2 regions of the Rhodococcus artemisiae genome follow, and region 1 is predicted to be linked to the other one. Evidence: riboswitches for the same ligand, from Rfam matches in the RefSeq annotation. Region 1 holds a riboswitch; the other holds the start of a gene.

Region 1 (7,359 bases):
CTCGATCCGACAAGGCTCGGGATCGCACAGGTGCCGCTGGAGGCGCTCCGGGGCGGCGACGCCGCCGAGAACGCGGTCATCGCGCGTGCCTGCCTTGCAGGCGAGGCCGGACCGGTCCGTGATGCAGTGCTTCTCAATGCCGCAGCCGCGATCGCCGCGTTCCGGGGTATCGAGGGTGGCCTCGAGGATGCGCTCGTGGCCGGGCTCGACAAGGCCGCGACCGCCGTAGACAGTGGTGCGGCTGCGAGGGTGCTCGAGAAGTGGGCTGCCGTGACGACCCGTCTCGGGACCGAAGCCCAGCGTTGACACGGTCGCAGTGACCCGAAAGGGGTGCCCGCCTCGTGAGGCGGGCACCCCTGTTTTCGTGCGTATGCGAGGGTGGTCAGTTCCCGATGGAGAAGCCGGCCTCGATGTCGGCGCTCGAATACGACTGGAATGCGATGTGCGTGACGGTCTTGCTCACGCCCTCCACTATATTGATGCCCCGCGTGACGACCTCGGCGATCTGCTCGTGGTCGCGGACACGCACAATCGCCACGAGATCGACGTCCCCGGCGCACGAGTACACCGTGTCGACCCCGGCGAGGTCGGCTACCGCTCGAGCGGTCTCCGGGATGCGGTGGGCGTCGGCGTCGATCAGAACGATGGCATTGATCATGGGGACTCCTTGTCTGTACTCCGGTGACGCAGATCTTCCTCCGGTGCCGATCAGCCTATGCGGTGGGCATCCGGTTCCGGGACTGCCCCGGACGTATCGCGTGCCTGTCGTGCCAGCTCCGCCCATTCACTCCAACGGCCCGCGCCATCGACAGGCTCGGACCATCCGTGGGAGGTCCGCACGATGCGCACACCGTCGGAGTCCAGCCACCGAGTGACCAGTCCTATCTCCTCTGGGGGTGCACCGCGTAGCGGACCCGGTCCGAGCACCACCGTCTCGGCACTCGCCGCGATCGCTTCGACGACGGGCATGGGACGCACACCGCGTTCCGCGACGCCGGCCGACGCCAGCCGGCCGGCGCGCACGACGGCGAAATCCCACCCTCCTTCGGCGCGTGGACGGGCCGCGATCAGTTCGTCGATGGCTGCGAGCGCCGCGAGGCGCTGCGTGCGTCGTAGTGCACGGACGGCGTCGGCGGTGCGGTCGCGTAGTCGTGCCGCGTTCTCGAACAGTTCTCTGCCAGCCAATTCGTCGATGCGCTCCTGTGCCCGCACGATCACGGAGGCGTCGTGGCCGCGGAGGAGCGCGCGTGCCCGCCGGACCTGGCCGGAGTAGTCGTCGGGGCTCTGCGGGCCGAACGAGGCGGCCGAACAGGCACCGACCGCGTCGGGCAGGCAGCGGTCGCCGTGGCGCGCGGACCGGCCGATCCTGCGGGTGCACGTGCGCAGCCCACTGAATTCGGAGAGGGTGGCGGCCACTTCGGCGGCTGCGTTCCGGACGGAGAAGGGGCCGAGCGCGTCGGCCGAGGGCGTGCGCGAGATCGCCAGGCGCGGAAACGGCTCGTCGGTGAGTGTGATCCACCACCCGCGAGTGGGGTATTTGGAACGACGGTTGTACGGGGGAGTGTGCGCGGTGATGAGCCGGAGTTCGCGTACCCCCGCCTCGAGGCCGTGCGCGCATTCGACGTGGTCGATACGGGTCGTCAGCGTGACCATCTCGCGGAGGCGCGGTCGGGTCTCCGAACCCGTGAAGTAGTTGCGGACGCGACGACGTAGATCTACGGCCGTGCCGATGTAGAGCGCTTCGTCCGACGGGCCCCGGAACAAATACACGCCGGGCCGGTGGGGCAGGTGAGCGGCGAGCGTGCGTTTGGCGCGTTGTTCGGCCGTGACGGCGGGGATGTAGTCGCGCAGTTCGGTGAGGCTGTGGACCCCCTGGTTGCCGATCCGCTCGATGAGTGCGTGGAGGACGTCGACGGTCGCGCGTGCATCGTCGAGCGCACGGTGTGTGGGCTGTGTCGACACGCTGAACAGTTCGGCGAGTGCAGAGAGTTTCACCGACGGCGCTTCGTCGCGCCCGAGGACCCGCCGCGCCAGTTTGACGGTGCAGACGACAGGGAACCGCGGCCACGCCACGTCGCATCGGATCGCCGCCGCGCGGAGGAAACCTGTGTCGAACCCGGCGTTGTGCGCCACGAGGACCGAACCGGTGGCGAATTCGAGGAACGCGGGGAGTACTTCCTCGATACGAGGAGCCTGATAGACCATCGCGGTGGTGATACCTGTGAGTCGGACGATCTCGGGTGGGATCGACCGGCCGGGGTCGACGAGGGTCGCGAACTCGCCGAGAACCTCACCGCTGCGGACCTTGACCGCCCCGATCTCGGTGATGGCGTCGTCGCCCGAGCGTCCCCCGGTGGTCTCCAGATCCACCACGACGAAGGTGGTGTCGCGTAGGGGAGTGTCGAGTTCGTCGAAGCTGAGCTGGATGCCGAGGGCGGTATCGGAACCGGTAGGGGGCGACGTCATGCGCCTGAGCGTAGAAACCACCTCCGACACGCCCCGGAACCGGACTTTCCACCCTCGATGAGATGAGGATCACACCCACGTGGGAACGGCGGATCGAGCGGGGGATCCCCGGGGTGCCCATCCCTGTTGTGGGGCGCCCCTGCGGTACGCCGGGGTTGTCGTCCCGGAGGTGTGCGGGCAAGGCCGAGCGACGTCCTGAGCAGGGATGAGTCACTGAGGTGTGCAGATCTGCGGTGGTACTGTCCGGATCCGGTCGGCCAGGCCGGGATGACTGCCCTCCGCGCCGTTATCGGGTCGTTATGAAAAGGCGGCGGCACTGGTCCCAAAACGCCTGAAACGGACTTAGTGCGCATTCTCCGCGAGTTCGGGTTGGCCTCGGCGATGCAGTTTCGTAACCTTCCTGAGACCAAGCGGAATAGTTCGTCCGGCCCACTCCCGAGGGCTGGAGCCGCAAGGTAACCGCCTAATCGGCCGCTCGACCTCGAGCGTCCGAGCCGGGGACCCACACGCGTTACTGGGGTGAATCCCCTCCTCCGCCCCGCGGAGAGGGGTAGGGCTGATCTTCCGGCCCGAATCCGTCAGCTAACTCGGTCGGCGGGTGAACGGAAGAATTGGAGAACATCCCCTCGTGGTCTCGCAGAACAGCAAGCGCGCAGTGCGTCGCGCCCTCGTTGCCGGCGCACTCGCGCTCGGTGCAGTCACCGTCACCGCCGGTCCGGCGATGGCAGAGCCCGTCACCATCCCCGGTGTCGGCACCTTCGAACTCCCCGCCGGCGTGACCCTGCCGCCGGAGGTCACCGATCTCATCCCGCCGGCTCCTGAAGCCGCTCCCGCCGCACCCTTCACCGCGCCGTTCAGCTCGGTCGGCCAGCGCGCCGCCGACGCCGCGCTCAGCAAGGTCGGATCTCCGTACGTCTACGGCGCAACGGGCCCGAACGCGTTCGACTGCTCGGGTCTTGTGCAGTGGGCATACCAGCAGGTGGGCCTGAGTGTCCCCCGCACCAGCTACCAGCAGGCCTCTGCCGGCCAGGACGTGTCGGTCGGTGCGCTGCAGCCCGGCGATGTCGTCTCCTTCTACGGCGGCAGCCACACCGGTATCTACATCGGCAACGGCAACATCGTGCATGCCTCGACCTCGAGCCAGCCGGTGAAGGTTGCTCCGCTGGACTCGATGCCCGTGGACGGCGCCCGCCGCTTCTGATCGACGAGCAGTGCCTGTGAGGGTGGATCGGTGACATCACCGGTCCACCCTCACTCCGTTGGCGGGTCCGAACCGGCGATGGTGAATGCTGTAGATAACGAAATGCAGTGCACTACCCGCGGGTAGACACGAAGCTATGCGGTTCCGTAACCTGATCGAGATCTTTGCGAAAGGAAGACAAGTCCAGTGTTCTCCGCTCCCGCCAGGCGGGCTGTTCGCACTGCTCTCGCCGCATGTGTACTTCTCATCCTGGGTCTCACCTCCGCGCCTGCAGTGGCCGACCCCATCGGCGACAGTCCCACCGCCAAACTCGAACACCTCGCCGACCTGTCCCGTCGGTCCGAGCAGGCCAACGAAGCACTGCACCAGGCCGGGATCGACCTCGACGCCCGGATCGCAGAGCAGCACGAACTCGATGCACGCGCCGCCGCGGACCACGACACGCTCGCTGCAGCCCAGGTAGAAGTCGCGCGATTCAAGCCCACCGTCGACAAGCTGGCCCAGGCCAACTACCGGGGTTCGCGCACCAACCGCCTCTTCGCGGTGATGGTCAGCGACTCACCCCAACAGCTTCTCGACCAGATGGTGATGCTGGACGTACTGGGCGCGCAGACCGATCGTGAGATCGAAGGGTTCCGTCGAGCCACCGACGCCGCCGCGGCCGCCGCGTCGGCATCTCGGAAGTCGGCCGAAGCCGCTCGCGTCGCGGCCGAGCAGGCGCAGGCGCTGCGCGACGACCTGCAGCGTCAGGAAACCGAACTCGAGTCGCAGATCGCGGCCGTCCTCGACGCCTTCGACAACCTGAGCGACGAGGAGAAGTCGATCCTCGCCGGCACTCCGTTCCCGCCCGGTCTCGATGCCGATCGCATCATGGAGCACCTCATTCCCGGCAACGGCGCGGGAGCGCTCCGCGCCGCACTCACCCGGATCGGCGATCCGTACGTGTGGGGCGCCACCGGCCCCGACCAATTCGACTGCTCCGGCCTCGTGGTCTGGGCATATCAACAGGTCGGCAAGACCGTGCCGCGCTCGAGCCAGGCGCAGGCCCAGGGTGGGACGCCGGTCTCGCGTGACAATCTCCAACCCGGCGACGTCATCATCTTCTACAACGACGCTTCACACGTCGGCATCTACGCGGGCGACGGAAACATCGTGCATGCCTCCACGTTCGGTGTGCCGGTGAAGGTGCAGGCGATGGACAGCTTCCCGTTCCACAGCGCTCGACGCTACTGACCGCTCCCGGAGGCAACCGACGCACGGCACGGACGGTGGCACCGAGCGCCACATACACTTGCCGCCGTGCACGCGCCGGAGACCCTGCCCCGACCCCGTCGTCGCGTGCCGTGGGAACGGATCGGGCTCGCCGGGCTGGCGCTCGCGGTGGCGGCCGTAGGTGTGCTCCTCGTTGCCCCTGACACCACCGGACCGTCCGAGTCGGACGTCCGTGTGGAGGTGCAGGCACTTCTCGATTCGTGGGCGGATGCCATACGCACGGACGACCGCGCCGCGCTCGCCGAGATCATCGACACCGCCGTCGGGCCGGAGCTGCTCGAGGCCGAGACCCGCCGCGCCCAGGCACTCACCGGCGTGCCCTTGGCCGAATTCGGATACGAGCTGGGCACCGAGTCGGCAGCCGACATCCCGAGTGAGATCGTTCGCCGGTTCGGAGACGACCCCGTACGCGCCCTCACGGTGTCGCTGCGCTACGGAATCGAGGGCGTCGACGAGGTGCCGACCCGCAAACCCGTCGCGCTGCTGATCGTCGCACGTAGCGACGGATGGAAGATTGCATCCGACCGGCCGCTTCCGGGGTCGGTGCCCGCGACATGGAGGGGCCCTTGGGACCACGGACCGCTCGACATGACGACGACCGCGACGGCCGGCGGAACGTCATTGATCCTCGCTCACCCGGACACGACCGACCTCGTCGACGACATCGCAGACGAGCTTCCCTCCGCGGTGGACGCGGTGTCGGAGGTGTGGGGGACGGACTGGCCGGAACGCTCGCTCGTGTTGGTCACCTCGAGCCACGACGAGTTCACCGACCAGGTGGGCACCGCGCACAACGGTGACGAGATCGCGGCGGTGGCGATCTCCGATGCCGTGGACCCCGAGCACGACAGAGCCAGCGGCCAGCGCATCGTCTTCAGTCCGGCAGCGAGCAGTCGTCTCTCGCAGGAGGGCCTGCGTGCGGTGCTCCGGCACGAGCTGGCGCACATCGCGGCCCGGCCGCAGACCGTGGACGGGTCACCGATGTGGATCCTCGAGGGATACGCCGACTACATCGGCTACCGCTCCGATACCGGATCAGCCGTGACCGGTGCCGATCTCCGCCGAATCGCCCCGAACCTCGTCGGGGAGCTCACTCGCAACGGCGCGCCGTCACAGATTCCCACCGACGACGACTTCGCCGACCCGGGCCGCTCCCGCACCGCCTACGAGACAGCGTGGAGTCTCGCGACGTTCCTCGCCGAGGAGTACGGCGAAGACGATCTGACCTCTCTGTACCGCACACTCGCGGACGGCCCGGTGTCGGAAGCCGGCCAGAGCGACGCATTCACCGCGACCGTGGGAATGAGCACGGCGGACGTCGTCGACCGATGGGGCGACTGGCTCACCGACCGAGTCTGAGATCCCCTCCCCTCGACCCGGCCCCGTCGAGCGGTCACGGCCTCCCACCCCCTACGGTGTAGCCATGTCGCGAACGCTGCTGGTGACCAACGACTTTCCGCCCCGGCCGGGAGGAATCCAGTCGTACCTGCGTTTGTTCGCGGCGCAGCTCCCTGCCGACGAGGTCGTCGTGTACGCACCGCGCTGGCGCGGCGACAGTCACATCCGCTACGACGCGGACCAGCCGTTCGAGGTCGTGCGACATCCGACGACGCTGATGCTGCCGACCCCGGCGGTCGCACGTCGTGCGTCTCGTCTGCTCACCGACACCGGGTGCGACACGGTGTGGTTCGGTGCCGCCGCGCCGCTGGCGTTGCTGGCGCCGGTGCTGCGCAGCGCCGGCGCCGAGCGGATCGTAGCGAGCACCCACGGTCACGAAGTGGGCTGGTCGATGGTGCCGGGTGGCAGGCAGGCGCTGCGTCGGATCGGCAACGAGACCGACACCGTCACCTACGTCAGCCGGTACACCCGAGGCCGGTTCGCGGCGGCGTTCGGTCCCGAGGCCGGTCTCGAGCACCTGCCGTCCGGTGTCGACACCGAGGTGTTCCGGCCGGACCCGGCGGCGCGCGCCGAACTCCGCGCACGGTACGGACTCGGTGACCGGCCGACGGTGCTGTGTTTGTCGAGACTGGTGCCGCGTAAGGGACAGGACATCCTGATCCGGGCGCTGCCGGAGATCCGACGTCGCATCGACGGCGCCGTACTCGTCATCGTCGGTGGCGGTCCGTACGAGGACACGCTTCGTGAGCTGGCGCACAAGGTCGGTGTCGAGGACCACGTCGTGATCACCGGCGGTGTGCCCGCCGCGGAGCTGGCAGCGCATCACACGATCGCGGATGTATTCGCGATGCCGTGTCGTACCCGGGGTGCCGGGCTCGACGTGGAAGGTCTCGGGATCGTCTATCTCGAGGCTTCGGCCACAGGTGTGCCGGTGGTCGCAGGGAGATCCGGCGGTGCCCCCGAGACGGTCCGCGACGGGGAAACCGGGTTCGTCGTCGATGGCACCTCGGTGTCCGCGGTCG
Region 2 (7,359 bases), on a different contig from region 1:
CCGAGACCGCGACACCTTCACCGAGCTGGGGCGGGTCACCGTCCACCGCAACGGTCGTGCGATGTCGAACCTGAACGAGCTCGAATGCACCGACGACGGCGCCGTCTACGCGAATGTGTGGAAGACCGAGGAGATCGTACGGATCGACCCCGAGACCGGTCGGGTCGGCGCAACGATCGACGCGTCCGCGCTGCTCGACCGGCTCTCCGACGCCGATCGGAACGATGTCGACGTCTTGAACGGGATCGCCCACATCCCGGGCACGGATCGTTTCCTCGTGACGGGCAAGTTGTGGCCGACGCTGTTCGAAGTCCGGTTCGTCCCCTGACGATGGCACGCACCGCGTGCGCGACGATGGCACGCACCGCGTGCGCGACTCGGCACAGCGAGCAACACGACAACCGGCCCGACTCCACAACCACTGCGCAGTGGTGAAGAATCGAAGGGTGACCGAACGGGAAGAGCGACCTGCCGACAAGGCGGATGATCGTGCCCCGGGCTCTCGGCATCCGGGGTACAGCAACTATCCGCCGCCTCGCCGTGTCTCAGCGCGCCGCACACCGTTGCCTCCATTGCATCCGATAGACGAGTCGCAGCGCTCGGGCCCGGAAGGCACGGACGCACCCGCGGCAGCGAAGGGCTCCGGGCCGTCGAAGGATTCGTCCGACCCCAAGGACGACCGGTCGGGCGACAGCAGCCGGTCGAGTGACAACAGTCGGCCCAGTGACCACCGGGGGCCCAGGGCACCGCGGATGCCCCGCAAGCTGACGGTGACGCGGGTCGCGGCATTTCGAAGCCGGGAGCTCACCCACAAGGGCATCGCCACTTTCCGTCGCGCCGCGACCGCCGATGGCGCCGACAAGTCCGGTCTCACGGCACTGACGTACGCGACCATGGCGAACTTCGCCGCCGACGCCGCGATGGCGGTGGCGTTGGCGAACACCCTGTTCTTCTCGGCCGCGACCGGTGAGGACAAGACGAAGGTCGCGCTGTATCTCCTCATCACGATCGCGCCGTTCGCCGTCATCGCTCCGTTGATCGGTCCGCTCCTGGATCGGCTCCAGCACGGCCGTCGCGTGGCACTGGCGACGTCGTTCGGGTTGCGGACCGTCCTCGCTGTCATCTTGATCTTCAACTTCGACAGTTGGGCGTTGTATCCCGCGGCGCTGGCGATGATGGTGCTCAGTAAATCCTTCGCGGTACTCAAATCCGCGGTCACGCCTCGTGTGCTGCCACCTGAGATCGACCTCGTGCGTGTCAACTCCAGACTCACCGTGTTCGGCCTGGTCGGAGGCACACTCGGTGCCGGCGCGATTGCCGGCGCGGCGGCATGGGCGTTCGATTCGGCCGGTGCGCTGTGGCTGTGCGCCGCGATCACCGTCTTCGGCGCGTACCTGAGCATGCGGATCCCGGCATGGGTCGAGGTCACCGAGGGCGAAGTGCCCGCGACACTGTCGTACCACGGATCCGATGCCCGCACCGAGATGCTCGATACCAAGACCGAGGTGATCACCACCAACGGCAAGAGTCGGTATCCACTCGGTCGCACGGTCGTCACTGGACTGTGGGGCAACGGCACCATCCGGGTACTCACCGGCTTCCTCACCCTGTTCATCGCGTTCGTGGCGAAGAGCGCCACCGAGCAATCGCCGCTCATGCAGGCGGCGATGCTGGGTCTCGTCGGCGCGGCCGCCGCGATCGGAAACTTCGCGGGGAACGCGACCGGTGCGCGGATGGCTCTGGGTCGGCCCGCTCTCATCATCGTCAGATGTGCTGCTGCCGCGGTCATCGTGGCGGCGATCGTCGCCGCGACCGACAACGTGCTCGCCGCCGCGTTCGCCGCCTTGGTCGCCGCATGCGCCAGTGCGCTGGCGAAAGTGTCGCTGGATGCCTCGCTACAGCAGGATCTGCCCGAGGAATCCATCGCATCCGGATTCGGCCGGTCGGAAACCGTCCTTCAGCTGAGCTGGGTTCTGGGCGGCGCCATGGGGGTTCTGCTGCCCACCGAGCTGTGGATCGGATTCTCGGTGGTGACGGTGGTACTGGTTCTCGGTTTCACCCAGACCCTGCTCACCTACCGTGGAAAGACGTTGCTGCCCGGCCTGGGCGGCAGGAGGCCCGAGCATGCCTCCACCGAAACTGCCGACGAGCGCCGAAAGCGCGCGGACGGGCAGCCGACACGAAATGGGAGCCGATGAATCTGCAAGCCCGGACGAAGAAGGCGATCGCGCTGATCGTGGTAGTCCTGGTGGTGGTCGCCGTGGGTATCGGCGCAGTGGTGTGGGCACTCGTCGACTCGGCCGAGCCGCGACTGCCCGAGATCACCGCCTACGGAGACGGCAACTCGGTCACGGTCTCCCCGACACAGCACTGCAACGTGAACCTGGAGGACTGCGTCGAGAACCCCATCACCCAGCTCTCCGTCCGCGCCGGATATCCGCTTCAGTTGTCGCTGCCGTCGGAGATCTCCGATGCACCGTGGCGTCTGATCGCCGTGTACGGCGATCTTCAGACGGGTGAGACGTTCCTCGACGGCATCATGGTCGAGCCGGGCCAGCGGAGCGCGATCACCGTGCCGAGCGATCCCAACCTGCAGTTGCTCGGCGTGGAGGTCCAGCTGCCCTCCGCGGTGGTAGACGAAGCGGGCGAGCCGATCGCTCACGCCGTGTGGGCCGTCCAGACGTTCTGAGCCCACTCCCCCGCGGCCCTCGCACCGAGGTCGACAATGCGGAATGCCGTATCCGATTCGATCGGATACGGCATTCCGCTTTGTCCTGGTGGACTGTCTCAGTGATCGAGCTCGCGGGCGATAGCGCGCATGACTTCGGAGATCCGCTGCCCCGCCTTGCGGTCCGGGTAGCGCCCACGCTGCAGGTCGGGCTGAACCGCGACCTCGAGGAGCTTGATCATGTCCTCGACCATGCCGTGCAACTCGTCGGGTGAGCGTCGCTCACGCGCCGGTGCCTCACGCCGCCCGGCCTGCTGCCGCAGCGACGGCTTCTCGAGCAACTCGACCTTGAGAGCCTGGGGTCCGCGACGACCGACGGCCATCCCGAATTCGACGCGCTGGCCCGCTTTGAGGCTCTCGATGCCCTCGGGGAGGGCCGACGCGCGCACGTAGACGTCCTCGCCTTCATCCTGAGACAGGAAGCCGAAGCCCTTCTCGACGTCGTACCATTTCACCTTGCCGGTCGGCACCGCGCTCACCTGCTCCTGGACGGCCGTGCCCGAGGGCACGATATGGACATGCAAAACAACGCGCCCCAAACTCATCGAGCGGGACGCGCAGACGAGTTTCAGTGTACCCCGACGCACATACCGTCCCCGACCGCCGGCGGCTACCGTAGACGCCGTGGGTAACTCTTCTTCCGATTCTGCTCGTGCACCCCGCAAGGGCCTGCTCAACGCCGCTATCGTGTGCTTCGCCGTAGGCATCGCGGCGGTGGTCGCGATCTTCCTGACGCCGGCCCTCACCGACGGTAAGCCGGGTCTCGCCCTGTTCCTGCTCACTCTCGCGTGGCCGCTCGGTTTCGCGCTGGCCATCGCGTTCGCCTTGCAATCGGGTCGACGCTCGAAGGGCGGTAACGGCTCATGAGGGTAGTTCTCAACATCATCTGGCTGATTTTCGGCGGCCTGTGGCTGGCCCTCGGATACTTCCTCGCCGGCATCATCTGCTGCATCCTCATCATCACGATCCCGTTCGGCATCGCCTCGTTCCGGATCGGCGTCTACGCACTGTGGCCGTTCGGGAAGACAACGGTCGACAAGCCGACCGCTGGGGCGGGTTCACTGATCGGAAACGTGATCTGGATCGTGGTCGCCGGCATCTGGCTGGCCCTCGGACACATCACGACAGCGATCGCCATGGCGATCACGATCATCGGCATTCCGCTCGCGATCGCGAACCTGAAGATGATCCCGATCTCCCTTATGCCGCTCGGGAAAGACATCGTTCCTGTCGACGCGCGCCCGACATGCATGTGACCTTAATCACGTAACGAGCTGATAACAGCGGTGGCTCGAAACGGCTTTGAGGGTCGACTCGCGCGACTACCAGCGAGTTCGCTGTGACATAGCCCCAGCACAGCCCCGAGTCCGCAAACGGTCGCGCGTTATCAATTGGTGACACTCGCCCATCCGAACCGTTACCGTCGTCATCGGTCGGACCGCCTGGTCCAACCAACCCGGGCCCGCCGCGCCAAATTCCTGTCCCGCGGAAGTCCGGTTATCCCGACAAACGATCCACGAGGGACAGGAAACGGGGGACCCAACCGGTCTCCCTCGGAAGCACCCGGCCCCGCCGGTCGCTTCCTCGGAGGCCCGGCCGGCCGCCCACGCGACAGGCCTTGGGGTGAAGCCGGAACGCTCGACGAGCGCAACGGCCGGACTACCTCTTCAGTCCGAACCCGACAGCTGACCTCGTAGGCGCGTGCGGAGAGGAAACGGAACCGACATGAGCGGACGCCATCGCAAGCCCACCAACACCGGCCGGACCGTCGCGAAGTTCGCGCTGACCGGCGCCGTCCTCGGCGTCACGGGTGTTGCCTTCAGCGGCACCGCCGCCGCAGCCCCCGACTCCGATTGGGACCGCCTCGCACAGTGCGAGTCCGGCGGAAACTGGGCCATTGCCACCGGCAACGGCTACCACGGCGGCCTGCAGTTCTCGCCGAGCACCTGGAACGCCTACGGCGGCCAGGAGTACGCACCCACCGCCAACCAGGCCAGCCGCGACCAGCAGATCGCCGTCGCCGAGCGTGTCCTCGCAGGCCAGGGCTGGGGCGCATGGCCGTCCTGCTCCTCGAGCCTGGGGCTGTCCAGCGCTCCGACCCAGCGTGACGCCCCGAGCGCTCCCGCTCAGTCCACGCCCGCGCCGGTCACCGAGAACCGTCAGGTTCCGCAGCTCCCCGAGACTCCGGCGCTGCCCGCCGAGGCCCAGGGCATCATCGAAGGCTTCGAGCAGGGCGTCGACGCACTGCAGGCCGCCGGTATCGCGCTCGACCCCGCCGTCCTCGACGCGGTCCGCGCAGTTCTGCCCCAGTAGGCAGCACACCCAGCTACAGCAAGAACCCCGCACCGGATTCGGTGCGGGGTTCTTGTTGTCGGGAGTGCGACAGTCGAGGAAGACTCGATGTCGAGGAACTCAGCGGTTGATGACGGTGCGCGGGTGCGTGTACGGAAGCTCGTCCGCCGGGACCGGGAACACGGCGTCCTCGCCGTACGGGGAGAGCGGACCCGAACGTGTCGACGACAGTTCGGTGACCGCATGGTCGCCGTCTGCCAACTCCGGCCATCCGCGATCGACGTAGAGGTTCTTCGATTTGTCAGCCATGACGCTCATTTTGGCAGGTGAGTTCGTCTCAGGCCATCTCAGGTCTCTAATCTGGACCGGATGACACCCACCACGCCCGCCCCCGACACCGGATCGGACTCGCTCGCCCGGTGGCTGTCCGATCGCCGCGACACGGAACTCGTCGCTCTCCTGCGCTCGAGACCCGATCTGGTGGTGCCCCCACCCGCGACGATGAGCGTGCTTGCGAATCGCGCGCGCCAACGCGCGTCGGTGTTCCGCGCCGCGAACGACTTCACCACCGCCGAGTTCGGGATCATCGAGGCATTGGCCCGTCTCGGGGCCGTCGACGACGGGGTAGCGAGGAAGACACTCGTCGACGATCTGCGGGGACGCATCACCGCCAGGGCTGTCGATCGGATTCTCGACCGGCTGCGCTCCGTCCTCCTGGTGTGGGACACCCCCGACGGTCTGCGTCTCGTCGCGGCCGCCGTGGAAGCCGTGCCGTGGCGGGTCGGACGCACACCCGAGACGGACGCGTTCACCCGCGAGGAGCTCGATGTGGTCCTCGCCGCTCTCGACCCCGCACAGCGCAGCATTCTCGACACCCTGGCACGTACATCGCCGATCGGGCGCACCCGCGACGCCGCGCCGGGCTCCGACGAGACTCGTCCCGTCCAGAAGCTCCTGGCAGCCGGCCTGCTCACCCGCATCGACGACGAGACCGTCGAGCTTCCCCACCGGGTCGGGCAAGCCCTGCGCGGCGAAGCACCGTTCGATCCGGCGTCGCTGACTCCGCCGAGTTTCAAGGCGAGCACCAAGGCTGCCCCGGATACCAACAGCACCGCTGCCGGCGCCGCCCTGGAGCTGCTGCGCCACTGCGAGGACCTGATCACCGCGCTGGGCCGGCAGCCCGCCCCCGCGCTGCGCTCCGGCGGCCTGGGGGTCCGCGAACTCCACCGGCTCGCGAAATCCCTCGACCTCACCGACGACCACACCGCATTACTTGTCGAGGTGCTCGCGGCGGCGGGACTCATCGCGCGCGGAAATCCCGACCCCGCCCCACCCGGCGACATCGACGACTACTGGGCTCCCACCACCTCGGCCGACGGATGGCTCACCGCGCACACCGCGCATCGCTGGGCGGTGCTCGCCGGCGCGTGGCTCGACGCACCACGTCGACCGTGGCTGATCGGGCGCCGTGACCAGAACGACAAGCCGATCGCAGCGCTGTCCGACGAGGTGAACTCTCCTACCGCGGCCTACGACCGCAGACTGCTCCTCGAGGTCCTGACCGACCACGTCGCGCCGTCCACAGCCGAAGTGCAGGCCATCGTGGCATGGCGGCGGCCCCGGTCGGCCGGCCACTTCGGCCACGAGACGGTGACCGAGACGATCCGCGAGGCCACCGCACTCGCGCTCGTCGCCCACGACAACCTCAGCTCCCCCGGTAAAGCCCTGATCCACGGCGGCGACGCCGACACCGAGATGGCGAACGCGCTCCCCGAGCCAGTCGACTACGTCCTCGTCCAGGCGGACCTCACCGTCGTCGCCCCCGGCCCCCTCGTCCCGGAACTGGCCGGGCGGGTTGCACTGGTCGCCGACGTCGAATCGGCCGGCGCCGCCACGGTCTACCGGATCAGCGAGGGCAGCGTGCGCCGCGCGCTCGACGCGGGCGTCGGCGCAGGCGAACTGCACGCGCTGTTCTCGGCTCACTCGCGCACCCCGGTCCCCCAATCACTGACGTACTTGATCGACGACGTGGCGCGCCGACACGGTCGCCTGCGCGCCGGTATCGCGTCGTCGTTCGTGCGCGCCGACGATCCGGCGCTGCTCGCGGAGGTGCTTGCGGCGCCGGTCGCCGCAACGTTGGCGTTGCGTGCGGTCGCGCCGACGGTCGCCATCTCACAGGCACCCCTCGCAGAGGTGCTCACCTCGCTGAGGGAAGCGGGCTTCGCACCGGCGGGAGAGGATGCGTCGGGTGCAGTACTGGATCTGCGCCCGCGCGGCGCGCGGCTGGTCGTACCGCGGTCGCGTCCCCGATACACCGGTCCCCTGCCACCCAACGACGA

What was found. Region 1 has a riboswitch for cyclic di-AMP ahead of Q7514_RS20115 (C40 family peptidase). Riboswitches for the same ligand answer to the same signal wherever they lie in the genome.
Region 2: another riboswitch for cyclic di-AMP. It lies ahead of Q7514_RS23745 (transglycosylase family protein); the one in region 1 lies ahead of Q7514_RS20115 (C40 family peptidase).

What each region holds. Positions count from the first base shown of each region.
Region 1 is NZ_JAUTXY010000010.1:6,096-13,454, forward strand. It holds gene trpD (anthranilate phosphoribosyltransferase) at 1-306, shown strand, start outside; gene Q7514_RS20105 (Lrp/AsnC family transcriptional regulator) at 383-658, opposite strand; gene Q7514_RS20110 (DEDD exonuclease domain-containing protein) at 709-2,466, opposite strand; cyclic di-AMP (ydaO/yuaA leader) riboswitch at 2,917-3,079, shown strand; gene Q7514_RS20115 (C40 family peptidase) at 3,095-3,667, shown strand; gene Q7514_RS20120 (C40 family peptidase) at 3,854-4,900, shown strand; gene Q7514_RS20125 (hypothetical protein) at 4,967-6,298, shown strand; gene Q7514_RS20130 (glycosyltransferase family 4 protein) at 6,363-7,359, shown strand, end outside.
Region 2 is NZ_JAUTXY010000013.1:101,237-108,595, forward strand. It holds gene Q7514_RS23715 (glutaminyl-peptide cyclotransferase) at 1-328, shown strand, start outside; gene Q7514_RS23720 (MFS transporter) at 447-2,198, shown strand; gene Q7514_RS23725 (DUF2771 domain-containing protein) at 2,195-2,689, shown strand; gene Q7514_RS23730 (cold-shock protein) at 2,788-3,198, opposite strand; gene Q7514_RS23735 (hypothetical protein) at 3,353-3,595, shown strand; gene Q7514_RS23740 (YccF domain-containing protein) at 3,592-3,984, shown strand; cyclic di-AMP (ydaO/yuaA leader) riboswitch at 4,203-4,444, shown strand; gene Q7514_RS23745 (transglycosylase family protein) at 4,454-5,041, shown strand; gene Q7514_RS23750 (hypothetical protein) at 5,141-5,329, opposite strand; gene Q7514_RS23755 (helicase-associated domain-containing protein) at 5,390-7,359, shown strand, end outside.